Regions from separate parts of the Mesobacillus jeotgali genome, predicted to be linked through region 2. Evidence: a T-box and tRNA genes for the amino acid it is inferred to sense, from the RefSeq annotation. Region 2 holds a T-box; the other holds one or more tRNA genes.

Region 1 (7,302 bases), 990 kb from region 2:
TTAGAAAGGGCGCACGGTGGATGCCTTGGCACTAGGAGCCGATGAAGGACGGGACTAACACCGATATGCTTCGGGGAGCTGTAAGTAAGCTTTGATCCGGAGATTTCCGAATGGGGAAACCCACTGTTCGTAATGGAACAGTATCTTTGCCTGAATACATAGGGCATTGAAGGCAGACCCGGGGAACTGAAACATCTAAGTACCCGGAGGAAGAGAAAGCAAACGCGATTCCCTGAGTAGCGGCGAGCGAAACGGGACATAGCCCAAACCAAGAGGCTTGCCTCTTGGGGTTGTAGGACACTCAACATGGAGTTACAAAGGAACGGGGTAGATGAAGTGGTCTGGAAAGGCCCGTCAGAGAAGGTAAAAACCCTGTAGTTGAAACTTCGTTCCCTCCTGAGTGGATCCTGAGTACGGCGGGACACGAGAAATCCCGTCGGAAGCTGGGAGGACCATCTCCCAAGGCTAAATACTCCCTAGTGACCGATAGTGAACCAGTACCGTGAGGGAAAGGTGAAAAGCACCCCGGAAGGGGAGTGAAAGAGATCCTGAAACCGTGTGCCTACAAGTAGTCAGAGCCCGTTCATGGGTGATGGCGTGCCTTTTGTAGAATGAACCGGCGAGTTACGATTACATGCAAGGTTAAGTTGAGAAGACGGAGCCGCAGCGAAAGCGAGTCTGAATAGGGCGAATGAGTATGTGGTCGTAGACCCGAAACCAGGTGATCTACCCATGTCCAGGGTGAAGGTTGGGTAACACCAACTGGAGGCCCGAACCCACGCACGTTGAAAAGTGCGGGGATGAGGTGTGGGTAGCGGAGAAATTCCAATCGAACTTGGAGATAGCTGGTTCTCTCCGAAATAGCTTTAGGGCTAGCCTCACGTTGTAAGAGTCTTGGAGGTAGAGCACTGTTTGGACTAGGGGCCCTCATCGGGTTACCGAATTCAGACAAACTCCGAATGCCAAAGACTTATCCGTGGGAGTCAGACTGCGAGTGATAAGATCCGTAGTCAAAAGGGAAACAGCCCAGACCACCAGCTAAGGTCCCAAAGTATACGTTAAGTGGAAAAGGATGTGGAGTTGCTTAGACAACCAGGATGTTGGCTTAGAAGCAGCCACCATTTAAAGAGTGCGTAATAGCTCACTGGTCGAGTGACTCTGCGCCGAAAATGTACCGGGGCTAAACGTATCACCGAAGCTGTGGATTGACATCTTAGATGTCAGTGGTAGGAGAGCGTTCTAAGGGCGTTGAAGTCAGACCGTAAGGACTGGTGGAGCGCTTAGAAGTGAGAATGCCGGTATGAGTAGCGAAAGATGGGTGAGAATCCCATCCACCGAATGCCTAAGGTTTCCTGAGGAAGGCTCGTCCTCTCAGGGTTAGTCGGGACCTAAGCCGAGGCCGAAAGGCGTAGGCGATGGACAACAGGTTGATATTCCTGTACCACCTCTTTATCGTTTGAGCAATGGGGGGACGCAGGAGGATAGGGTAAGCGCGCTGTTGGATATGCGCGTCTAAGCAGTTAGGCTGCAAGTGAGGCAAATCCCGCTTGCGTGAAGGCTGAGCTGTGACAGCGAGGGAAATATAGTACCGAAGTTCCTGATTCCACACTGCCAAGAAAAGCCTCTAGCGAGATAAAAGGTGCCCGTACCGCAAACCGACACAGGTAGGCGAGGAGAGAATCCTAAGGTGAGCGAGAGAACTCTCGTTAAGGAACTCGGCAAAATGACCCCGTAACTTCGGGAGAAGGGGTGCTCATTTGGGTGAATAGCCCGGATGAGCCGCAGTGAATAGGCCCAGGCGACTGTTTAGCAAAAACACAGGTCTCTGCGAAGCCGCAAGGCGAAGTATAGGGGCTGACGCCTGCCCGGTGCTGGAAGGTTAAGAGGAGGGGTTAGCTCACGCGAAGCTCTGAATCGAAGCCCCAGTAAACGGCGGCCGTAACTATAACGGTCCTAAGGTAGCGAAATTCCTTGTCGGGTAAGTTCCGACCCGCACGAAAGGCGTAACGATCTGGGCACTGTCTCAACGAGAGACTCGGTGAAATTATAGTACCTGTGAAGATGCAGGTTACCCGCGACAGGACGGAAAGACCCCGTGGAGCTTTACTGTAGCCTGATATTGAATTTTGGTACAGCTTGTACAGGATAGGTAGGAGCCTGAGAAACCGGAGCGCCAGCTTCGGTGGAGGCGTCGGTGGGATACTACCCTGGCTGTATTGAAATTCTAACCCACGCCCCTGATCGGGGCGGGAGACAGTGTCAGGTGGGCAGTTTGACTGGGGCGGTCGCCTCCTAAAGAGTAACGGAGCGCCCAAAGGTTCCCTCAGAATGGTTGGAAATCATTCGCAGAGTGTAAAGGCACAAGGGAGCTTGACTGCGAGACCTACAAGTCGAGCAGGGACGAAAGTCGGGCTTAGTGATCCGGTGGTTCCGCATGGAAGGGCCATCGCTCAACGGATAAAAGCTACCCCGGGGATAACAGGCTTATCTCCCCCAAGAGTCCACATCGACGGGGAGGTTTGGCACCTCGATGTCGGCTCATCGCATCCTGGGGCTGTAGTCGGTCCCAAGGGTTGGGCTGTTCGCCCATTAAAGCGGTACGCGAGCTGGGTTCAGAACGTCGTGAGACAGTTCGGTCCCTATCCGTCGTGGGCGCAGGAAATTTGAGAGGAGCTGTCCTTAGTACGAGAGGACCGGGATGGACGCACCGCTGGTGTACCAGTTGTCTTGCCAAAGGCATCGCTGGGTAGCTATGTGCGGACGGGATAAGTGCTGAAAGCATCTAAGCATGAAGCCCCCCTCAAGATGAGATTTCCCATAGCGCAAGCTAGTAAGAACCCTGAAAGATGATCAGGTTGATAGGTCAGAGGTGGAAGCGCGGTGACGTGTGGAGCTGACTGATACTAATCGTTCGAGGACTTAACCAAAAACGAAAAGTGTAGGCGACTGTTCAGCCTCGACAAGTGCTGGAGGGCCAGCAGTTGAAGTCGTTCTTTGACTTCAGCGGATGGACCGAAGCAATCTCGAGAGGCTAGGAGCCGAAACTGGACATTGATTACTCGTTTTTCTTGAATTCTTCTTACACATTATCTAGTTTTGAGGGAATAAAAGCTTTTCATTAAGTGAAAAACTTACTTAATTTTTCTCTTGCAAAATGCATAAAAGACAGTATAATAGATATTGTCTTTAAAAAATGTCTGGTGACGATGGCGAGAAGGTCACACCCGTTCCCATACCGAACACGGAAGTTAAGCTTCTCAGCGCCGATGGTAGTTGGGGGTTTCCCCCTGTGAGAGTAGGACGTCGCCGGGCAGTTTCAAATGGAGGATTAGCTCAGCTGGGAGAGCATCTGCCTTACAAGCAGAGGGTCGGCGGTTCGATCCCGTCATCCTCCACCATTATTTACTCACCATGCCGGTGTAGCTCAATTGGTAGAGCAACTGACTTGTAATCAGTAGGTTGGGGGTTCAAGTCCTCTTGCCGGCACCTTTTGTACGAGCCATTAGCTCAGTCGGTAGAGCATCTGACTTTTAATCAGAGGGTCGAAGGTTCGAGTCCTTCATGGCTCACCACTTTTTTGAAATAATATGCGGGTGTGGCGGAATTGGCAGACGCACCAGACTTAGGATCTGGCGCCGCAAGGCGTGGGGGTTCGACTCCCTTCACCCGCACCATTTCTTCAAAAAGCAATATAATGCGGAAGTAGTTCAGTGGTAGAATACAACCTTGCCAAGGTTGGGGTCGCGGGTTCGAATCCCGTCTTCCGCTCCATAGTTCCTAAGCCGGGGTGGCGGAACTGGCAGACGCACAGGACTTAAAATCCTGCGGTAGGTGACTACCGTACCGGTTCGATTCCGGTCCTCGGCACCACCAAGTTAGCTAATGTACTAAATATGCGCCCGTAGCTCAATTGGATAGAGCGTCTGACTACGGATCAGAAGGTTATGGGTTCGACTCCTTTCGGGCGTGCCATTATATTTTCTCTTTATCGGGGAGTAGCTCAGCTTGGTAGAGCACTTGGTTTGGGACCAAGGGGTCGCAGGTTCGAATCCTGTCTTCCCGACCATCCTTTTTATAATTTGGGGCCTTAGCTCAGCTGGGAGAGCGCCTGCCTTGCACGCAGGAGGTCAGCGGTTCGATCCCGCTAGGCTCCACCATAAGTTTTAAAAAATAATAATTTGGCGGTGTAGCTCAGCTGGCTAGAGCGTACGGTTCATACCCGTAAGGTCGGGGGTTCGATCCCCTCCGCCGCTACCAATTTTAATCTGGTTGAACCTATTCAATCTAGGATATCCTGGACCTTTAGCTCAGCTGGTTAGAGCAGACGGCTCATAACCGTCCGGTCGTAGGTTCGAGTCCTACAAGGTCCACCATTTTACTTGATTTTCATACGGAGGTATACCCAAGTCTGGCTGAAGGGATCGGTCTTGAAAACCGACAGGCGGGTAACACCGCGCGGGGGTTCGAATCCCTCTACCTCCTCCATAATTTTATTAAATAGTATCGTCGCGGGGTGGAGCAACGAGCGTTACTTCACTGAATATGCTGCGAGTTGTACCGATCGAGCTGCTACTTGAGTAAGCTTCCTGAGATCGGGACAGTCCATGCTCACTTAGAGCATCAACAAAATTATGTAATTAATATCGTCGCGGGGTGGAGCAGTCCGGTAGCTCGTCGGGCTCATAACCCGAAGGTCGCAGGTTCAAATCCTGCCCCCGCAATCAATTAAGTTCTTTTCAAGTACTGCACTTGAAAAGATCCTGGTCCCGTGGTGTAGCGGTTAACATGCCTGCCTGTCACGCAGGAGATCGCCGGTTCGATCCCGGTCGGGACCGCCATTTTTATTTCAGTAGCTCAGTCGGTAGAGCAGATTGCTCACTTCCTGAATAAGCTTCTGCGGCAATCTGCGAGAAAGACCGAAAGTCATTCGAGCAAAGGACTTAAATAAGTCAAAGTTTAGGCAACAATATTATAGTGGCTCAGTAGCTCAGTCGGTAGAGCAAAGGACTGAAAATCCTTGTGTCGGCGGTTCGATTCCGTCCTGAGCCACCTTATTTAATTTAAATGAAATGCAATTATAGATATGGCGATTGTGGCGAAGTGGTTAACGCATCGGATTGTGGTTCCGACATTCGTGGGTTCGATTCCCATCAGTCGCCCCTTTTTTATATGCGGGTGTAGTTTACTGGTAAAACCTCAGCCTTCCAAGCTGATGTAGTGGGTTCGATTCCCATCACCCGCTCCATGAGGGCCTATAGCTCAGCTGGTTAGAGCGCACGCCTGATAAGCGTGAGGTCGGTGGTTCGAGTCCACTTAGGCCCATTTTTTATATTATTCCGCAGTAGCTCAGTGGTAGAGCACTCGGCTGTTAACCGAGCGGTCGTAGGTTCGAATCCTACCTGCGGAGCCATATTTCTGGGGAAGTACTCAAGAGGCTGAAGAGGCGCCCCTGCTAAGGGTGTAGGTCGGGTAACCGGCGCGAGGGTTCAAATCCCTCCTTCTCCGCCATAAGGCCCCTTGGTCAAGCGGTTAAGACACCGCCCTTTCACGGCGGTAACACGGGTTCGAATCCCGTAGGGGTCATAAGAAAAGCTGTTAGCAATTATGCTAACGGCTTTTTTTCATTTTCATGTAATTTTGGATTCCAGGTATTTAATCCAAATGTACTTTTGAATTGCTATCTTTCAATACATCAAGCAGCATGCACTAAGAAAGAAATAAGCTGTTTAAAAGTGGCTAATATATTATTGCCCGGTTAGTGGTGCAAGAAAAAAACATTATGTGACTGGTTAAGGAGGTAAAGGTAAAACCGGTAACAAAATTAGTTTATTCCCACTTATGAAGATTCTGGCTCAAAACCGGTAACATAAAGAAGAAATATGTGCCTCGTTATGAGAGACAAGTTCAAAACCGGTAACATAAAGAAGAAATATGTGCCCCGTTATGAGAGACAAGTTCAAAACCGGTAACAAAAAGAAGAAATATGTACCTCGTTATGAGAGACAAGTTCAAAACCGGTAACATACGAAGAGGTATATGCCCGGTCAGTGATAGGAAGAGAAATCCCGTCACATAAAGTAGTAGTGTTGGGGATTATTATAATGTCCGAATAAGCGAGAGTAAAGCCAAATAATACGTGTTTCATAACAGACTCAATCAAAATGCCCTTACTTAGCTACCCACACAATACTGCTAGCTCCATGTCATAGCAACTCCAACCTAGGATCCTCACTTAAATTTAGAATCACGACACAAGTCACTTCCTCCAAAAAGATGAAAACGTTATCAGTGGAAAACATTTTTTCTCCTATTTCCTCTATCAAACCTAATAAATTCAACTAATCTTTCTAATGAATCATTATTCATTTTTGAACTTTCGTTCTCCAAATTTCGCGTAATTGGAAGATTTAGTACATTAAAGCGCTACCATTTTAGTGGTTTTGTCGAAATTTAATTCTTTCTAAGTATTATTGTCGAAATATTAAAAAAATGTTTACAAGGAATTCCTTAAGGTAACTAGAATACTACTGAAATAGGCAGTTTCTTTAGTTTTACAAAAGGCAGGTGGAGGGCAATGGTGATTAATCCTACTGAGTTTGAATTGCATTTGTTCCATGAAGGGAATCTGTTCCAGAGCTACAATTTATTTGGAGCACATGTCATGAAAAATGGAACTGAAACATATACTCGATTTTGTGTGTGGGCTCCAAATGCGACTCAGGTAAGGCTAACAGGTAATTTTAATAATTGGGATGGACGTGGGCACGAGTTTCATAAAGTCAATCAGGAGGGTGTCTGGCAGCTCGCTCTGGAGGGTGACTTGACCGGTTCCATTTATAAATATGAGCTTGTAACGGCGTCGGGTGAGCGATTGCTCAAATCAGATCCTTATGCATTTTTCTCGGAAGTAAGGCCAAATACGGCTTCGATTGTCTACTCATTGGATGACTATAAATGGGAAGACCAAAAGTGGCTGCAAAAGCGTGAAAAACGGACTACTCTCGACGAGCCGATGTTCATATATGAGCTTCATGTGGGTTCCTGGAAGAAGCATGATAACGGTTCGTTCCTTACATATCGTGAGCTTGTTGATGAATTGATCCCATATATTGTTGCGCATGGATACACACATATTGAATTATTGCCACTAACTGAGCATCCGCTCGACATTTCCTGGGGCTATCAATCTACAGGTTATTTTTCAGTTACGAGCCGATATGGTACGCCTCATGATTTCATGTATTTCGTTGATATGTGTCATCAAAACAACATTGGTGTCATCCTTGATTGGATTCCGGGGCA
Region 2 (7,302 bases):
TATTTCAACAAAAGGCTCGGGAACACAGGGTCAATAAGGCAGATGGGATCCGGTATGAGGATACCTTGACTAAGGATATGGCCTCTCTGACTGATGGCTTGAAGCGAGCACCAAAAGGAGTAAATGACGGAAACGGATTTTTATTTATTTCCCATACTGGTGATGTCATGCCGTCTGGACTCCTGCCGCTTGTTGGCGGGAATGTCCGTGAAAAGCCTTTGGCTGATATATATCGAAATTCCCCTATTTTCAAAGACTTGCGAAGCCCTGACAAATATAAAGGAAAATGCGGTGTATGCGAATTCCGCTTTGTTTGCGGGGGTTCACGCTCCAGAACGTATGCAGTGACCGGAGACTATATGGACAGTGAACCATTCTGTGTCTACATCCCAGGAGCAATGCGTAAAAAGGAAACTAAATTTTAACATCATCAGCTCCATCTTAGGAGCTGTATTTTTTTATCATTTTTGACACTTTCATGACATCGCCAAAACTGTGACATAAAGCACGGCAGCCAAGACCTTTCAGGTTTTACAATAAAACTAACGAAAGGATGGTGCAAAGATGACAATCAAGATTGATCAAAACGCATACAAATGGTTTGAAAAAGAATTTGATACACCTAAACCGTTTCACATCCGCCTTTACCCTCAATATGCCGGGTTTGGCGACAAGAACAAGGGCTATAGCCTGGCCTTCTCGCTTGAAGCTCCTGCCATTGCCGCCGAACAGCATGAGATTGACGGAATTACCTTTTACGTTGAAGCAAATGATACATGGTTTTTTGATGAAACAGATGTTGAACTTAAGTACAGCGACACCGCTGGTGAAATATTCGCCCATTATATAGAACACAATTAAACTCTATTGAGTCTCTGGTATTTACCTGGGACTCTTTTACATTTCTTTTGGAGCTTTGATCCCCAATATTCTAAGCCCTTCCTCGAGGACAATGCTGACAGCATGGACTAACTGGAGCCGCGCATTCTTTTCCGCATCATCTCCAAGGATCCGCACTTCTCCGTAATATTTATTAAACGCCTGGGACAGATTGAGGACATATTTAGCAACAAGGGATGGATCATTTCTTTCAACCGCTTTCTTGATGGTATCCGGGAACATTTGCAGCTCAGTGATCACTGGCCATTCAGCAACGGCTGCCAGATTGGTGTCCTCGTTAACAGCTTCATCTTGTAATGCCCCCTTTTTCAACAATGATTGTGCCCGGGTATTTGTATACTGAACATAAGGTGCTGTTTCACCTTCTACTTTTAGCATCTCTTCAAGGGAAAACTCTATATCATTCATGCGGAAATTCTTAAGGTCATGAAAAACAACGGCACCGGTACCAATCATTTTGGCAACATCTATTTTATTGACCAAAGATGGATTTTTTTCTTCAATATTTCTTTCCGCCAGCTGAATAGAATCCTCGAGAACATCTTCAAGCAAAACGACCTTGCCTTTTCTAGTGGACATTTTTTTGCCGTCCTTTAACATCATCCCAAATGGAATATGAGTAATACCATCCGCCCATTGAAAACCCATTTTGGCAAGCACTGCTTTTATCTGTTTAAAGTGAAGACTTTGCTCATTTCCAACCACATATAATGATTTCACAAAAAAATACTCTTCGAACCTGTATAAGGCCGCCGCTAAATCCCTTGTAGCATACAAGGTGGCTCCATCTGATTTTTTTATAAGACAAGGCGGAAGTTCTAGGTCATCCAATTTGACTACTTGCGCCCCATCAGATTCATCAAGCAGCCCCTTTTCTCGCAGCATTTCCACGATTGGTTCCATCTTATCATTATAAAAAGCTTCACCAGCATATGAATCAAACTCTATTCCCAAAAGATTGTATATCTTCTTAAACTCCTTCAATGATTCATCCTTGAACCACTTCCAAAGTCTAAGTGCTTCAGGATCGCCATTTTCAAGACGTCTGAACCAATCGCGGCCCTCTTGTTCAAGCTTCGGCTGACTTTCTGCGGCTTCATGAAATTTTATATACAGCGCAAGCAGTTCCTGAATCGGTTCCGCCTTCACCTTTTCTTCATTGCCCCAGAGCTTATATGCCGTGATTAGTTTGCCGAACTGAGTTCCCCAGTCTCCTAAATGATTGATTTTCACTGTTCTGTAACCACATTTTTCATAAATAAGCGAAAGTGAATTCCCTATAACGGTTGATCGCAGATGACCCATGGAAAAAGGCTTAGCAATATTGGGTGATGAAAGGTCAATTGTTACAGCCTGACCTTCACCAATATCAAGATCACCATAATGGTTCTTCTTTTGCCCTATTTCATTTATAAGTTCTCTGGCAACTTTCGTTTTATTTAAAAATGCATTTACATAGCCGCCAACTGCTTCGAAACGATCCAATGATTCACCGACCCCGCTTTGCAAGCGCGAACTTAATTCTCGAGCTATTTCAAAGGGAGGCTTCCTCATCTTTTTCGCCAGTTGGAAACATGGAAATGCTAGGTCTCCCTGATGCAAAAATTTCGGTTTCTCAATTAACACCTCTATTTCATTAGGAGAAAGAAGGCCATCAAGCCGAGCAGCAAGCAATTCTGAATAAAGTTTTAGATAATTCATTAAAAAGCCTCCCTGATAAAAATAAAAAACTCCCGTCTCTTAAATAAGAGACGAGAGTTTTTCCCGCGGTACCACTCAAATTGTTCCATTATAAGGAACCTGCTTTCATTGATAACGGGTATAAATCCCGGCCGGCCCTACTGGTTTTCAGGCAAGCATCTCAAAAGTGCGCTTCATTATTCATTTGCACCAGGCTTCCACCGTCCCTGGCTCGCTAAAGCAAATCTGGAATAATTACTCTCTTTTTCATCGATTTGATATTTTTACCATTATAAACAATCAAAGAACCATTTTGCAATCAATTTTTTACGATCATCAGCGAATCAAACTCTTGGATTGAACGCTTATGTTCATCGAACTTTTCAATATAGTTGCCGCCGGTATAATCGCCAATTACCTTGCGCCAAAAGCTCCTGGCCGGCTCATTTTTCTCGACCTGGGTAATGCTCCAGTTCCCAGGGAATAGATCAAACAGCTTGATGGCCGCTTCCTTTCCAAATCCTTTTCGGTAGAATTTCCTCATGATAAAAAATTCAAGGATGACATTGGGGTCTCCACTTTCAACCATTGCAAAACCTACAAACTCCCCATCATGCAAAATAAAAAAAGCATGTAAATCTGCTTCAGACCAGTATGGATTTAAATCAAATGGAGCAAAGCTGCCATTCACTTCAAGCTTGATATCCTGAAAAACGGTAAATTCGTAAATATAAAATTGGACTAAATTTTGAAGAATTTGTTCCTCTCCTTGTTTCACACGTACTAAATCAATCACATGGATTCCCCTTTTTAAAAGTTATAAATAAGAATTCGTGCATTTAACCTGAAATCCTTTTTATCAAATAGATAAATAATGTATAAATCACCCTGTTAACAAAGTAAAATGAGCCCTCATCTTATTAGATAAGGACTCATTTTACTAGTATTCTTCTATATGCCAAGTATGTTTGAACTGGATACAGCCCTTTAAAGTTTGTGCGACCGGACATCCTTGTTCAAAGACATTCAATGCTCTTTCGGCTGCTTCCCTTTTTCCGGCAGGTACCTTCAATTCATAGTGACAGCTGATTTTCGTGATTTTAAGGACTCCTTCCGGTGCTTCAATAGTTCCTTGGACTTTAGCCATGACTTTATCTGGTGAGGTTGGTATTTTACGCGCCTCCAGCGCGCCAGATAGGGTTCCAACCAGTCAACCGCCTGCTGCAGAAACAATATGGTCAAGTGTTGACGGATATTCTACCTCCGGGTTTACACCATAGAACTGCTTTACACCCCCATGGACGCCAAAAATCAAAGGCTCACTAAAACCATCAATGTATGCCTCCCTGATTTTGTTGGGAGTATCTTTTTGTATCACTGCTATCTTCGTTAGTGCGATTGGCTCAGACAATTATACGATCCCTCCTTAGATTCCTGACTCCAACATATAAGAATTTATGCAATTATTCAAATAAAAACCTATCACTATTAAAAATAGGCAGCCCGACTTTTTTATTCTATGATACAAGCTGATGCTCGTCCGATATTTTTTCATATGATGTTGTTGTAAGGTTCGGATCTTACCTATCTTCTAAACGGAAGGAGGTGGAGAGATGTTAATCACTGCGATTGTTGTTCTTTTGCTGGCACTTGCTTTGGTCGTTGCGATCTTGTTGGGTCAGGATGCTTTAGCTGATGTCCTTTACACTTGCATCGGTGAAGTAATTGCTGTAGAAAATGGTGCAGCTTAATCTCTTCGAGAGATACGAGACCTGAACTTCCTTACAATCTCCCTGGCTAAACCGGTAATGGCCGGGGAGATTTTAATTTTGATAGAAAGGGTGTATATTATGAATGAGAATGATATGAAGCCGCATATTGACAGTTTTAAAAAAGATCCTTCATTAAATGAAATACTTAATTTTACACAGGCGATCCTAAAGAAACTGCCAGAAAACGAGAAAACAAACGATAATAGTCAAGCAAATAATGAAAATAAACCGAATGCAGAAACAATTAATTCTCTGGTGACTACTGCACAAAGTTTTATAAACCCTACTACTTTGTCTTTACTTTCAAGAACTTTAAACCAAACAGAAAATAAAAAAGAAGACTCTAACTCTTCGACCTTAAACCTTAAGGTTGAACAGCTTGCAGCTGAATTGAGTGAAGTAAGAGAGGAATTGAATCAAGCCAAAATCCAGTTATCAGAAAAAGGTCAGCGTCTTGAAGAACTTGAGGCTACAGTCCAATTTCTTAAACGGCGAAGGAGACGATGAATAAAAATAGAGTCCTTCATTCACGATGAAGAGCTCTATTTTTGTGCTCAATGGGCCTAACCCTTAAAAAGCCAGTGCCAAATAGATGGCTGTTCCCCACATAATCATAGCGGATACTTTGTTTAAGATACCGAGAAAACCCGCTGATTTTCCTAACCTCCCTACTTGACGGCCAACAAAAGCAAGGGCGAAAAACCAAATCCAGGAAGTTAAAATACAGGCCAAAGCAAAAGTGAATTTCGCAGGTCCCGAATAAGTCAGTGAACTCGTTCCTATCACTCCGACTGTATCCATGATCGCATGAGGGTTTAGCAAAGAAACCGAAGCAGCAAAGGTTATTTGTTTTTTTGGAGAAAAAGCTTCGTGTTCTGCTGTAACTTCCGATGGCTTACTTCTCCAGGTTAAATAACCCATGTAGATTAAAAATAGTATCCCGGCTGTTAAAAGTAATGTATTTAGCCAGGCAATCTGCAGAACGATTACCGATATTCCCAAAACAGCCAAAGTGATCAAGAGTGTATCACTTATCGAAGCTGTCAGGATAACGGGCAGAACGCTCCTATATTGTTTGTGTATCGATCCCTGGTTGAAGACAAACACGTTTTGGACACCTAACGGAAGGATCAGCCCGAAAGCGAGAATGAAACCATGAATTCCTGCAGCTAGCATATTTTTCTCCTTCTACCACACTCAGATTTAACAATAAAACTAATCCACCAAGCCATACCTCTTATACAGCTGATTTACACAAGAAAAGGACTTAGGCCTAAGTCCTTTTTAATTAATCTTTAAATATTTTCTCTGAGATACTGAACACAGCTAAAGTGATAATAAATGCAAAGATTCCAGAGTAGATTTTATTTTCCCAAGCAATCATTTGATTGGCGAACGTCAGAATTGTTGCAATAAAGAAGCTTGCGAAAAGCACTTGAGGAAAATTTAATTTCTTCTTCATTTTTACTCCTTTTATTTTAATAGACTCACATATTCTAATATTTCCAAATCAACCTGGTCGATATGTAGATTTTCTTCAAGATCCCAGAGTCTTATATCAGACATTTCTTCGTTTTGTCGAAAGGGGCGCAAAGAATTAGTTGTAGAGTAATATAATGGATTGAACTTTTCTGCTCCGTTTAGTAAATTTTTCACCCTCGCCAGGCCAATAAATTTAAGATTAACGACGGTTTGTCCTGTTTCTTCAAGAAGTTCTCTTCGAGCGCAATCCAAAGGTGCTTCGCCTTTCTCCCTCTTTCCTGCCGGCACTTCCCATTGCTGCCTGAAGATGTTGTATCCAATTAAATATTGACCCTTCACCTTAATAATCGCATACGATCCTGCCAGCGGCTGGTATTGCCCCATATCCAATTCTTTGATTTCTAGAATTTCGATCAATTCAAAACCATTATTCTGCTTCGTGACCATCAAGCAACCGTCCTTGCTCGTCACGTACTCTTGCGCCAAAATGGACATGCCAGTGCATATGCTTATTGCTCTGGTATTTTCCAATGTTTGTAGAAATCGTGCATGCGCCATAATCTTTTTCAAGCATAGAAGCAGCCTGCTTCACTACCTGGAGAACATCACTCATAATCTCGGCTTCCTCATTGGATACTGATAAAAAAGATAAAATATGTTTTTTGGGAATGACAATAATATGCACCTCATAATATGACCGAGTGTGGTAAAATGCGAGAGTATGATCCGTTTCAAACACCTTATCTACCATAGTCTTGCCGGATAATACCTCATCACAATAGAAATCTTCCCATCTTTGTTCAGGAATCATTTGAACACCTCTTTTCATTATTTTTCTCCACTCCGTAACAATTGAGCTAATTTTCCTTTTTGAATAATGCAGCTAATAATGCGGATTTTCCGAATTGTTTTGTCTCATTTTCCATATCTCTCATTTTCCTGATTTCAACCGCTGTGAAATCACGAAAAATCCCTTTGAGTTTTTCATCAGTAAAGCCCAAACCGCCTCGCATGCTTCTGCCTCTGTATACCTCCCAATCGAAAATGCCAGCTCCGCCAAGCTCTCCACCCTCTGCAAAGCAGGTTAGCGCAAAGGATCCACCAGGCTTCAAGGCTCTTTTAACGAGGGAGATATAATCCATTCTCCTGTGAGGCGGGATATGGTGGAAGCAGCCAGAATCATAGACGAGATCGTAAGTATCCTCTTCAATATCCAAATCAAATATATTACGCAGAACAAAATTCACTTGTACCTTCTGTTCTTTTGCCCTTTCTATAGCCCAGTCCAATCCTTCTGCCGATTGGTCAACGGCATCAACATGAAAGCCATTTCTGGCCAAATAAATAGCATTCCTTCCAGGTCCACAGCCTAATTCCAGCGCTTTTCCCGCTGTTATCCTGCTCTTTTCCATATAATCCACTAAGTTCTCATCAGGATGGTTTTCAAAAAAAGGAACTTTTCTTTCCC

Evidence for each region. A T-box is a leader RNA that pairs with one kind of tRNA and senses whether it is charged. The one in region 2 lies ahead of argS (arginine--tRNA ligase), so its partner is inferred to be a tRNA-Arg.
Region 1: it encodes a tRNA-Arg, which carries the amino acid that the T-box ahead of argS (arginine--tRNA ligase) is inferred to sense. The anticodon was not compared.

The regions. Positions count from the first base shown of each region.
Region 1 is NZ_CP109811.1:3,803,608-3,810,909, reverse strand. Features, by position in the region: rRNA gene FOF60_RS19555 (23S ribosomal RNA) at 1-2,927, shown strand, start outside; rRNA gene rrf (5S ribosomal RNA) at 3,197-3,312, shown strand; tRNA gene FOF60_RS19545 (tRNA-Val) at 3,323-3,398, shown strand; tRNA gene FOF60_RS19540 (tRNA-Thr) at 3,414-3,486, shown strand; tRNA gene FOF60_RS19535 (tRNA-Lys) at 3,497-3,572, shown strand; tRNA gene FOF60_RS19530 (tRNA-Leu) at 3,590-3,674, shown strand; tRNA gene FOF60_RS19525 (tRNA-Gly) at 3,697-3,771, shown strand; tRNA gene FOF60_RS19520 (tRNA-Leu) at 3,782-3,870, shown strand; tRNA gene FOF60_RS19515 (tRNA-Arg) at 3,896-3,972, shown strand; tRNA gene FOF60_RS19510 (tRNA-Pro) at 3,990-4,066, shown strand; tRNA gene FOF60_RS19505 (tRNA-Ala) at 4,082-4,157, shown strand; tRNA gene FOF60_RS19500 (tRNA-Met) at 4,181-4,257, shown strand; tRNA gene FOF60_RS19495 (tRNA-Ile) at 4,297-4,373, shown strand; tRNA gene FOF60_RS19490 (tRNA-Ser) at 4,393-4,485, shown strand; tRNA gene FOF60_RS19485 (tRNA-Met) at 4,648-4,721, shown strand; tRNA gene FOF60_RS19480 (tRNA-Asp) at 4,763-4,838, shown strand; tRNA gene FOF60_RS19475 (tRNA-Phe) at 4,977-5,049, shown strand; tRNA gene FOF60_RS19470 (tRNA-His) at 5,087-5,159, shown strand; tRNA gene FOF60_RS19465 (tRNA-Gly) at 5,172-5,245, shown strand; tRNA gene FOF60_RS19460 (tRNA-Ile) at 5,249-5,322, shown strand; tRNA gene FOF60_RS19455 (tRNA-Asn) at 5,336-5,410, shown strand; tRNA gene FOF60_RS19450 (tRNA-Ser) at 5,418-5,508, shown strand; tRNA gene FOF60_RS19445 (tRNA-Glu) at 5,512-5,583, shown strand; gene glgB (1,4-alpha-glucan branching protein GlgB) at 6,575-7,302, shown strand, end outside.
Region 2 is NZ_CP109811.1:2,809,213-2,816,514, forward strand. Features, by position in the region: gene FOF60_RS14335 (TIGR04053 family radical SAM/SPASM domain-containing protein) at 1-425, shown strand, start outside; gene FOF60_RS14340 (HesB/YadR/YfhF family protein) at 565-861, shown strand; gene argS (arginine--tRNA ligase) at 898-2,601, opposite strand; T-box leader at 2,645-2,860, opposite strand; gene FOF60_RS14350 (GNAT family N-acetyltransferase) at 2,900-3,376, opposite strand; gene FOF60_RS14355 (OsmC family protein) at 3,521-3,790, opposite strand; gene FOF60_RS14360 (hypothetical protein) at 3,791-3,991, opposite strand; gene FOF60_RS14365 (hypothetical protein) at 4,194-4,331, shown strand; gene FOF60_RS14370 (hypothetical protein) at 4,431-4,859, shown strand; gene FOF60_RS14375 (LysE/ArgO family amino acid transporter) at 4,923-5,528, opposite strand; gene FOF60_RS14380 (hypothetical protein) at 5,641-5,814, opposite strand; gene FOF60_RS14385 (NUDIX domain-containing protein) at 5,826-6,281, opposite strand; gene FOF60_RS14390 (HIT family protein) at 6,262-6,663, opposite strand; gene FOF60_RS14395 (class I SAM-dependent methyltransferase) at 6,692-7,302, opposite strand, start outside.